4 regions of the Pseudoalteromonas rhizosphaerae genome follow, and region 4 is predicted to be linked to each of the others. Evidence: predicted binding sites of a transcription regulator. Region 4 holds the regulator's gene; each other region holds the start of a gene.
What was found. The regulator ArgR, encoded in region 4, controls arginine synthesis, uptake and breakdown. The targets are predictions, from matches to a motif close to ANTGAATANNTATTCANT.

Region 1 (2,210 bases), 1.9 Mb from region 4:
TATGCAGCAAGTTTGGGTTTGATAGTAAACGCCGGCCACGGACTTCATTATCATAACGTGAAACCGATTGCTGCTATGAAAGAGATTTACGAACTAAACATTGGTCACGCAATTATAGCGCGTGCAGCCATAGATGGATTAGATAAAGCAGTACGTGACATGAAGCGACTAATGCTAGAAGCGAGAGCTTAATTTTAACTTCTCTTAAAATGCAAAAAACGACTCAAAAGAGTCGTTTTTTATTATTTGTATCTAACTGGATTAACAGTTAGTTTCTTTAGCGTTAACGCCTTCTTTTACTTCTTCACAGGCGTCTTCTACTTTGTTTTGTACGTCGGTTACAGCTTCATCGATGCGTTCACCGGCCTCTTCTGCATGATTGTCTTCACAACCCATGATAAAAAAACTAGCGAATAAAGCGATCACAGCAGTTTTAATAGTTGTCGATTTCATAATGTAATTCCTTGTAAAATTAATAAATGTGTTGTTATTTAAAATAAATTGTTATCACTTAGGGACATTGCCGCGCAACGCACCTGAAACGAGTGAAATAACTAACAATACAATAAAGATAAAAAAGATAATCTTAGCAATTCCTGCTGCGGCACCTGCGATACCACCAAAACCTAACACTGCAGCAATAAGCGCAATAACTAAAAATGTAATTGTCCAGCGTAACATTGTCGTCTCCTTGGTTTGTTAATTTGTTCAGAGTAAATAATGCCAGTTACATGCCATGTGTTTAAATCCTTTATTATCAATTGGATAGTGTTTATTTTATTTATTTTCATGAATTAGGTGGGAATTATTTACAGCTTTATCTGTAACTTATACTCGGCGTCCTGAAAAATAAATATTTTAGCATGATTTTTTGGTAAGACCAATTTCATGTTGAGTGCTTTTTCATTAATTTAACAGTTGTTGAGTAGTTCGGTTGGTAAGTTATTAAGGTGCAGATTAGATTTCACTTATAAGTTATAGCTATATTCAGTATTTTTATCATCTATATCCTATTAAATTATAGTAAAAAGCAGTGTGTTAACTTTGCTGAAGATATGTTAGCTTTATATTAATTGGTTTTACCAATTTACAAAGTGTTGGACTTGGTCTGTTTCTTTGATATGATTATTGCATAAATATTTAAATAAAGTGATTTTTTACCTATCTTTCGGGTGGGTAAGAATACTCAGGGGGGGGGCAGAATGGATATAGGTCAATTACTTGCTACTGCAGCAAACTTAATGCTCACTGGGATGGTGGGAGTTTTCGTTTTTCTTTCGTTGTTGATTGCAGCAATTACCGCTATGTCTAAATTAGCGAGCCGCTTTGAACAGCCGGTTGTAATGCCAACGCGGACACCATCGATCAAAGCACCCGGTGTACCAAGTGAACACATCGCTGCGATAAGTGCTGCCATAGCTCAGTACAAAAATAAACAAAAACTATAAGGGATGACTTGTGGCTAAATTAAAATTAACAGAATTAGTACTTAGAGACGCGCATCAATCATTATTAGCAACGCGTATGCGTTTGGATGACATGCTACCGATTGCACAAAAATTAGATGATGCAGGTTACTGGTCGATCGAATCATGGGGTGGGGCTACTTTTGATTCATGCATTCGTTATTTGGGTGAAGATCCTTGGGAGCGTATTCGTGCTCTTAAAAAAGCTATGCCAAATACTAAACAGCAAATGTTATTACGTGGTCAAAACCTTTTAGGCTATCGTCATTATGCAGATGATGTTGTTGAAAAATTTGTAGAGCGAGCGCACAAAAATGGTGTTGATGTGTTTCGTATTTTTGATGCGATGAACGATGTTCGTAATCTTGAAACGGCTATTAAAGCTGCGATTAAAGTTGGCGCACATGCACAAGGTACAATTTCGTACACAGTAAGCCCGGTTCATACACTTGATATGTGGTTAACGCTTGCCAAGCAGCTTGAAGAGTTAGGCTGTCATTCAATTTGTATTAAAGATATGGCTGGTTTGCTTAAACCATACGATGCAGAAGAGTTAATCAAAGCGTTAAAAGAAACAGTCTCTATTCCAATTGCAATGCAGTGTCATGCCACAACAGGTTTAAGTACTGCTACTTACCAAAAAGCGATTGATGCAGGTATTGATATGCTTGACACCGCAATTTCATCAATGAGTATGACTTACGGACACAGCGCAACTGAAACGATTGTATCGATTGTTGAAGG
Region 2 (2,210 bases), 1.7 Mb from region 4:
GGACGCAGACCATTACGGTCCAAGTTACACGCAGCAAAACGCCCATCAGACATCACAATACCAGCTGGGCCATCCCATGGTTCCATGTGCATAGAGTTAAAGTCGTAAAATGCACGTAAGTCATCATCCATCGCACGGTTTTTCTGCCATGCAGGTGGTACTAGCATTCGCATAGCACGAAATAAATCCATGCCACCAGCTAAAAACAACTCAAGCATATTATCTAGGCTTGATGAATCTGAGCCGGTTTCATTGACAAATGGTGCTGCTGATTGCAAATCTGGAATAAGCGGCGATGCAAACTTATATGAACGAGCACGAGCCCACTGGCGGTTACCTTGTATGGTGTTGATTTCACCGTTATGCGCTAAATAGCGGAACGGCTGAGCCAAAGGCCAACGCGGTTGTGTATTAGTTGAAAAACGTTGGTGAAATACACAAATTGCGCTGGTCATGCGGATATCGGCTAAATCTAAATAGAAGTTAGGCAAATCCACCGGCATCATTAAGCCTTTGTAGATAGTTACTAACCCTGACAAGCTGGCAATGTAAAAGCCTTCATCTTCGCTTAAACGCTTTTCAGCACGACGGCGCGCAACGTATAAACGACGCTCTAAATCTTTTGGGCGCCAGCCTTCTGGTGCATTAACAAAAATCTGTTCAAATTTAGGTAACTGCTTTATTGCAATTGGCCCTAAACATGATTCATCTGTTGGCACAATTCGCCAACCTTGAATATTGAGGGTTTCTTTTTCGAGTTCTTCACTCAATATATCTTTTGCAGCTTGCGCAAGTACTGGATCTGAGTTTAGGAAAATCATGCCAACGGCATAATTTTTACCCAAGTGCCAATTTTTTTCAGCGGCAATAGCACGAAAAAAGCTATCTGGCTTTTGTAATAATAAGCCACAGCCATCGCCTGTTTTACCATCGGCAGAAATACCACCACGGTGTTCCATACGGTCTAAGCCAGTGATCGCTGTTCGAATTAAACGATGACTTGCCTGACCATTAACTTGGGCTATTAAGCCAAAGCCACAATTATCTTTTTCTAATTTTGAGTCGTATAACATAGACCCCTCCCCTTGCTACAACAGCTAGCTATGAATGACCTTCTCGACGGTTTGCTAGCAGACAGTCAAAACTATCGCCAATTGTACATTGAGTCAATAGCACATTGAATACATATTCACATTCTTGAATATTTCTCACCACAACACAATCTTTTTATTTCATGCCTATTTTTAACATTTAGCGATATTTTACCCGTTATTTTTTTATGACACTGGTGTCATATTTAACAAGTTGTAAAATAACCGCTCTATAAACCTGCAGTTTACGTTAACGTAAACCAGAGTAAAAATGAATAAATATTCACTGAGTTATGTGGCGAAAATAAATGCTTTCTTTTTTATTGAATCTCTTTGCTGTCGTTCAAGGTCGATACCACAGTGCACATTAGAGTAAATACTCTTTCCAGTGTCTTTTTATGGGTAAATTTAAAGCCACTAATTAATGCATAATTATCATCACAACAGTCACATTTTGCATAATTTACGCTAGTTAGTAAGTTTTTAGCTTGCTCACCCTGTTGACGCCTGCGGCAGCTTCTTAGCCGCCACAGTAAAGTGTCCGCAGCGGACACAATTTATGTCCGCGGACACCAAATAATTTAAAAATAAATAATTATTTCATTAAAATCATGACATTAAATAGTGGCATGATATTCGAATAAACATTAAAAGATAATTACAGGACACAACTTATGTTTATTCTCAGTTTATTTTTAGTTTCACCAATCACTGTCTTAGTAGTGAGCTTGATGATCACTTACTGCGAGAATAGACATAGCTAAGGATCACTCATGATAAAAGATACCAGCGCACAAGATGTAAGTATTACGCAAAGACGTAGTTACAAAAAACCATTAATAGTACTGGCGCTATCACTTGCTGTACTTGCTTTATGTGCACAAGCATTTATGGGTAACAATCAAGGCAGTATTTCTGTTGAGCGGGCTTCTTTACAGATTGCTACCGTTAATATTAGTCGTTTAGTACGTGATGTAGCCGCCAGCGGTAAAATTGTTGCTGCAAATGCTCCCAAGGTTTATAGCCCAGAACGTGGCTATGTGGATTTACAAGTTAAAGCCGGTGATAAAGTAAATAAAGATGACATTATTGCTTTAGTCGATAGCCCAGAACTCAATA
Region 3 (2,210 bases), 1.6 Mb from region 4:
AGCAAAACCAGCCTCAATCAACCAATTATCAACTAGTGAACCGCCACCATGAACGATGACAAATTGTGCTTGAGTTTGCGATGCAAGCGCCTCAAATAACGCTTTAGCCGCGTCTTCTGTATTGAGTACTGCACCACCGAGTTTAATGACCCATGTTTGCATTACTAACTACCCTTTTAAACCTGTACTATGGACAATACCCATGGCTAAATTAATGCACTGCAATGCTTGCCCTGCAGCACCTTTTAATAAGTTATCAATAGCTGCCATCACAATTAGCTGCGTACCTTGCTGCTGCCATGCAATATCAACGTAAGGCTGCTTTGCAACTCCTTTAATTGATGGCATTTTATTACCAAGCAATCTGATCAGTGGCTCATCAGCAAGCACTTGATAAGCTTGTGTAACTTGCTCTGGTGTAACTCCAGGTTTCAATTGCACATAAATAGTTTCTAAAATACCGCGTGGAAAATTACCTAAATGCGGCGTAAATAGCACCTTGTGACCTAAATGCTGCTCAATCTCAGGACTGTGTCTATGATTAAACAATCCATAAGGTGCTAACGACACTTCACAAAAATGCGTGGCTACACTAGCTTTACGCCCCGCACCGGTTACACCCGATACAGCATTAATAATAATGGTTTGCTCGGCTAATAAGCCGGCTTGTTGCAAAGGTTTTAACGCATTCAGCGCTGCTGTTGGATAGCAACCAGCCACAGCGACTAAATGCGCTTTAGCGATTGCTTCACTATTCCATTCAGCCAATCCGTAAGCCGCTTCACTTAGTAATTCCGTATGTTGATGCTCAAAACCATAATAAGTTTGATAATCTTCATTACTGCTTAAACGGTAGCCACCCGATAAATCAAATACTTTTTTGCCCATGCTTAAAAAACGTGGCGCTAAGTCAACACTCACTTTATGATCAGTACACAAACATACAAAATCGGCCGACTTTTCAATATCGTTATAGGCGCTCTCACTAAGAGGCAATAAAGGAGAATCAAGCAAACCTAAATGCTCAGGATACAAGTCACTTAATAATTTACCCTTATCTAAGCTTTGCTCAGATACATAGCAACCAGCTAAGTTTAATTGCGGGTGTTTTACTACCAAACTTGCTAATTCTGCGCCGCTATAGCCACTTGCGCCAATAATCACTACTTTCATTCGTTACTCTTTTTGGTTTTTTGTTACTACATTTATATTCAAATCGGGTTTAACAGTGCATAAAACACTATTTTATGAATGAAATCTGGTTATCGTCGTTTTATATTCATTGCGTCGCTTTAATATATTTATGCTTAAAAAGTGAATTGATATTCATCATAAATACTTTTATATTGTTATGCAATTAGATTGAATACTTATTTTGGATTTTTTTATGTCATTACCGTCTTTTTTATCTATGTATCAGCAATTGATTGCTGCACCTTCAATTAGTGCCATGGATGAGTCATTGTCTATGAGCAATAAAGGGGTGATTGATTTATTAGCTACTTGGTGTACAAGTCTTGGATTTGAATGTGAAATTACTGAGTTGTCGGGCCCTAAAGGTCGTTTTAACTTACTCGCAAAACGTGGCCAGGGAGATGGTGGTTTAATGCTTGCCGGTCATACCGATACAGTCCCATTTGATGATAGTCGTTGGAACTATAATCCGTTTAAATTAAGTGAAGATAACAATAAATTATATGGTTTAGGTAGTATTGATATGAAAGGGTTTTTCGCTTTTGTATTGCAAGCAATCAGTGAACTAGATGAGAATATTCAAACACAGCCAATTTTGATTCTAGCTACTGCCGACGAAGAAACCACCATGGCCGGTGCACAGCAAGTTTGTCAGCATAAAAACTTAAAGCCAGCTCGGTGTATTATTGGTGAACCTACTGATATGACACCTGTTTTCACACATAAAGGACATATGAGCAGCGCGATTCGCGTAGTCGGTCGTTCCGGACATAGCTCTGATCCTGAACGTGGTTTAAATGCCATTGAAGTGATGCATAAAGTTATTGCAAAACTGTTAACTTTAAAAGAGCAATTAAAGAATAAATATGCAGTTGAGCATTTTATTATTCCTTACCCTACTTTAAATCTAGGACACATTCATGGTGGCGATAATGCAAATCGCATATGTGGCTGCTGTGAAATGCATATTGATATGCGCCCTTTACCGGGTCTAAGTGTGCAAGAACTGCAAATGA
Region 4 (2,210 bases):
TGAGTGACCACCAATTACTGGTACTTTCACAGTTGCAACGTCAACACCTTTAAGCTCAGCTACAAATGCTTCTGAACGGATCACATCAAGAGTGGTAATACCGAAAACACGTTTCGCGTCGTAAGTACCTGCTTTTTTGAATACTTCCGCAACAATTGGCACAGTGCCATTTACTGGGTTAGTGATAATACCCACTAATGCTTTTGGACAGTTAGCAACAATACCTTCTGCTAATGTTTTGATAATACCAGCATTAACATTAAATAAATCAGCGCGGTCCATACCAGGCTTACGTGGCATACCAGCAGGGATAAGAACGATATCACAACCAGTTAACGCTTGATCTAGTGCATCAACACCAAAGCCTGCAACTTTAACGTCAGTTGGGATATGAGAAAGATCAACAGCAACACCAGGAACAACTGGAGCAACATCATAAAGTGATAATTCAGAACCAGCTGGTAAGCCTGTTTTTAATAATAAAGACAACGCTTGGCCGATACCGCCAGCAGCACCTAATACAGCAACTTTCATTGGAATTCTCCGTAATTTGAGGTAGGAAATATTTGTGGCTCTAAAGATAATGAAATTAACGACTAAAGACAAATTTATCCTGCTTATTTCACATATAATTTAGACCATAGTTGTAAACTTGCTGGTTTACAGCACTAAAATCCATCGCAAAAGCAAACAACTACTGCATAAGTATGCAACATTGTGTACAATTAGCGCATCACTTATGAATAAGAACCTATAATATGCAACCACAAGATAAACAAGAAGCATTAGTAAAGGCCTTTAAGGCACTTTTAAAAGAAGAAAACTTTGGTTCACAAGGTGAGATTGTTGACGCCCTAAAAGAGCAAGGCTTTGATAATATTAGTCAAAGTAAGGTGTCGCGGATGTTAAGCAAGTTTGGCGCGGTACGCACTCGTAATGCCAAACAAGAAATGGTCTATTGTTTGCCTGCTGAAATGGGCGTACCTACAGCGAAAAGCCCATTACGTCAGTTAGTGATTGATATAATGCATAACGAAATGATGATCATTATTCGAACCAGCCCAGGAGCTGCACAATTAATTGCTCGACTATTAGATTCATTAGGTAAAGCAGATGGCGTACTAGGTACCATTGCTGGTGACGATACTATTTTTATCGCTCCAGCTAAAGTATCTGAAATTGATGTAACTCTTGAACGTGTGCGTATCTTATTTGATACGGTATAAATCTACCGATTCAAACTTTTTACAGCTGCTTTAAAAAGTTAATTGATGGGGCAAAAAACGCAGAACCCATATCGGCTTGAGTAAAATCAAGCCAATGATCGTAGCAATCGGCATCACCTAATCGACTTCGTAATACTTGCTCAAATGCATTTCCCTGTGCTGCATAACTAATCGCTAATATACCCTGTTCGTAAACGTCACCATAAGGCATGTTTTGATTTAATTGCAGTGGTTGCCCTTGCTCATCTTTTAACTCAGTGCGTACAGCATGACTATTCTCAGTCGCAGGCATAATCAAGGTATTATCTAAGCGAGTGCGTCCCATTATTTGCTCTTGCTCACTCAGAGGTAAATTTTGCCACACACTTAAGTCATGCTTATAGCGCTGTATATGTACGTAACTGCCTTGATCTTCAAAATGGTTGGGTTTATTGATTAACGCTGTGATGCGCTTTTGGCGACCATGAGGAGTGTCACCACCGAGTATAAAACCATTAAAATCGCGACCATCTAAAAATCGAAAGTTTCGCACTTGCTCAACCAATTCAACATCGGGGGCAAATAACTTAAGAATTTGCAAAGCAAATAAATGGTTTACATCTTCCCTATCGGAACGAATTTGGACAAATAAATCAAAAGGCTGAGCACCCATAATATGATCATTATGAGTAATATTAGGAAAGCTCTGTAATTCACTAGGCAGAAATTCAGGCAGAATGTGCGGCCAGTACTGTGCCCCCACTGCAACTAGGCTGGAGAGCATCGATTCAGAAAACTGATCTGAAAACTCATCTTGGATAGCGCTAACGTATTTTAACTTTTTGCGTAATGACTCATCGTGGCCATCAAATACATTAAAAAACAAATGTAAACCGTGCAAGTTTGCCTCAGCACAAATTCCAGATTGCGCTTGCGCCATGGTATTTCCTTAACTCAAAATCTCATACACGGCGTTTTTAATGAAATTAAAAATACTAAAGCACT

Region 1: a site for ArgR is predicted at 1,128-1,145, ahead of PVK79_RS05280 (OadG family protein). Genes of this name have one in related genera too.
Region 2: a site for ArgR is predicted at 1,177-1,194, ahead of gltB (glutamate synthase large subunit). Genes of this name have one in related genera too.
Region 3: a site for ArgR is predicted at 1,314-1,331, ahead of argC (N-acetyl-gamma-glutamyl-phosphate reductase). Genes of this name have one in related genera too.

What each region holds. Positions count from the first base shown of each region.
Region 1 covers NZ_CP118496.1:1,195,165-1,197,374, forward strand. Annotated here, with positions in the region: gene pdxJ (pyridoxine 5'-phosphate synthase) at 1-192, shown strand, start outside; gene PVK79_RS05270 (hypothetical protein) at 262-453, opposite strand; gene PVK79_RS05275 (DUF1328 family protein) at 508-681, opposite strand; gene PVK79_RS05280 (OadG family protein) at 1,203-1,448, shown strand; gene oadA (sodium-extruding oxaloacetate decarboxylase subunit alpha) at 1,459-2,210, shown strand, end outside.
Region 2 covers NZ_CP118496.1:2,900,961-2,903,170, reverse strand. Annotated here, with positions in the region: gene gltB (glutamate synthase large subunit) at 1-1,073, opposite strand, end outside; gene PVK79_RS12455 (efflux RND transporter periplasmic adaptor subunit) at 1,865-2,210, shown strand, end outside.
Region 3 covers NZ_CP118496.1:858,340-860,549, reverse strand. Annotated here, with positions in the region: gene argB (acetylglutamate kinase) at 1-162, opposite strand, end outside; gene argC (N-acetyl-gamma-glutamyl-phosphate reductase) at 169-1,173, opposite strand; gene argE (acetylornithine deacetylase) at 1,388-2,210, shown strand, end outside.
Region 4 covers NZ_CP118496.1:4,576,512-4,578,721, forward strand. Annotated here, with positions in the region: gene mdh (malate dehydrogenase) at 1-534, opposite strand, end outside; gene argR (transcriptional regulator ArgR) at 759-1,226, shown strand; gene PVK79_RS19745 (Dyp-type peroxidase) at 1,246-2,145, opposite strand; gene PVK79_RS19750 (ABC transporter ATP-binding protein) at 2,210-2,210, opposite strand, start outside.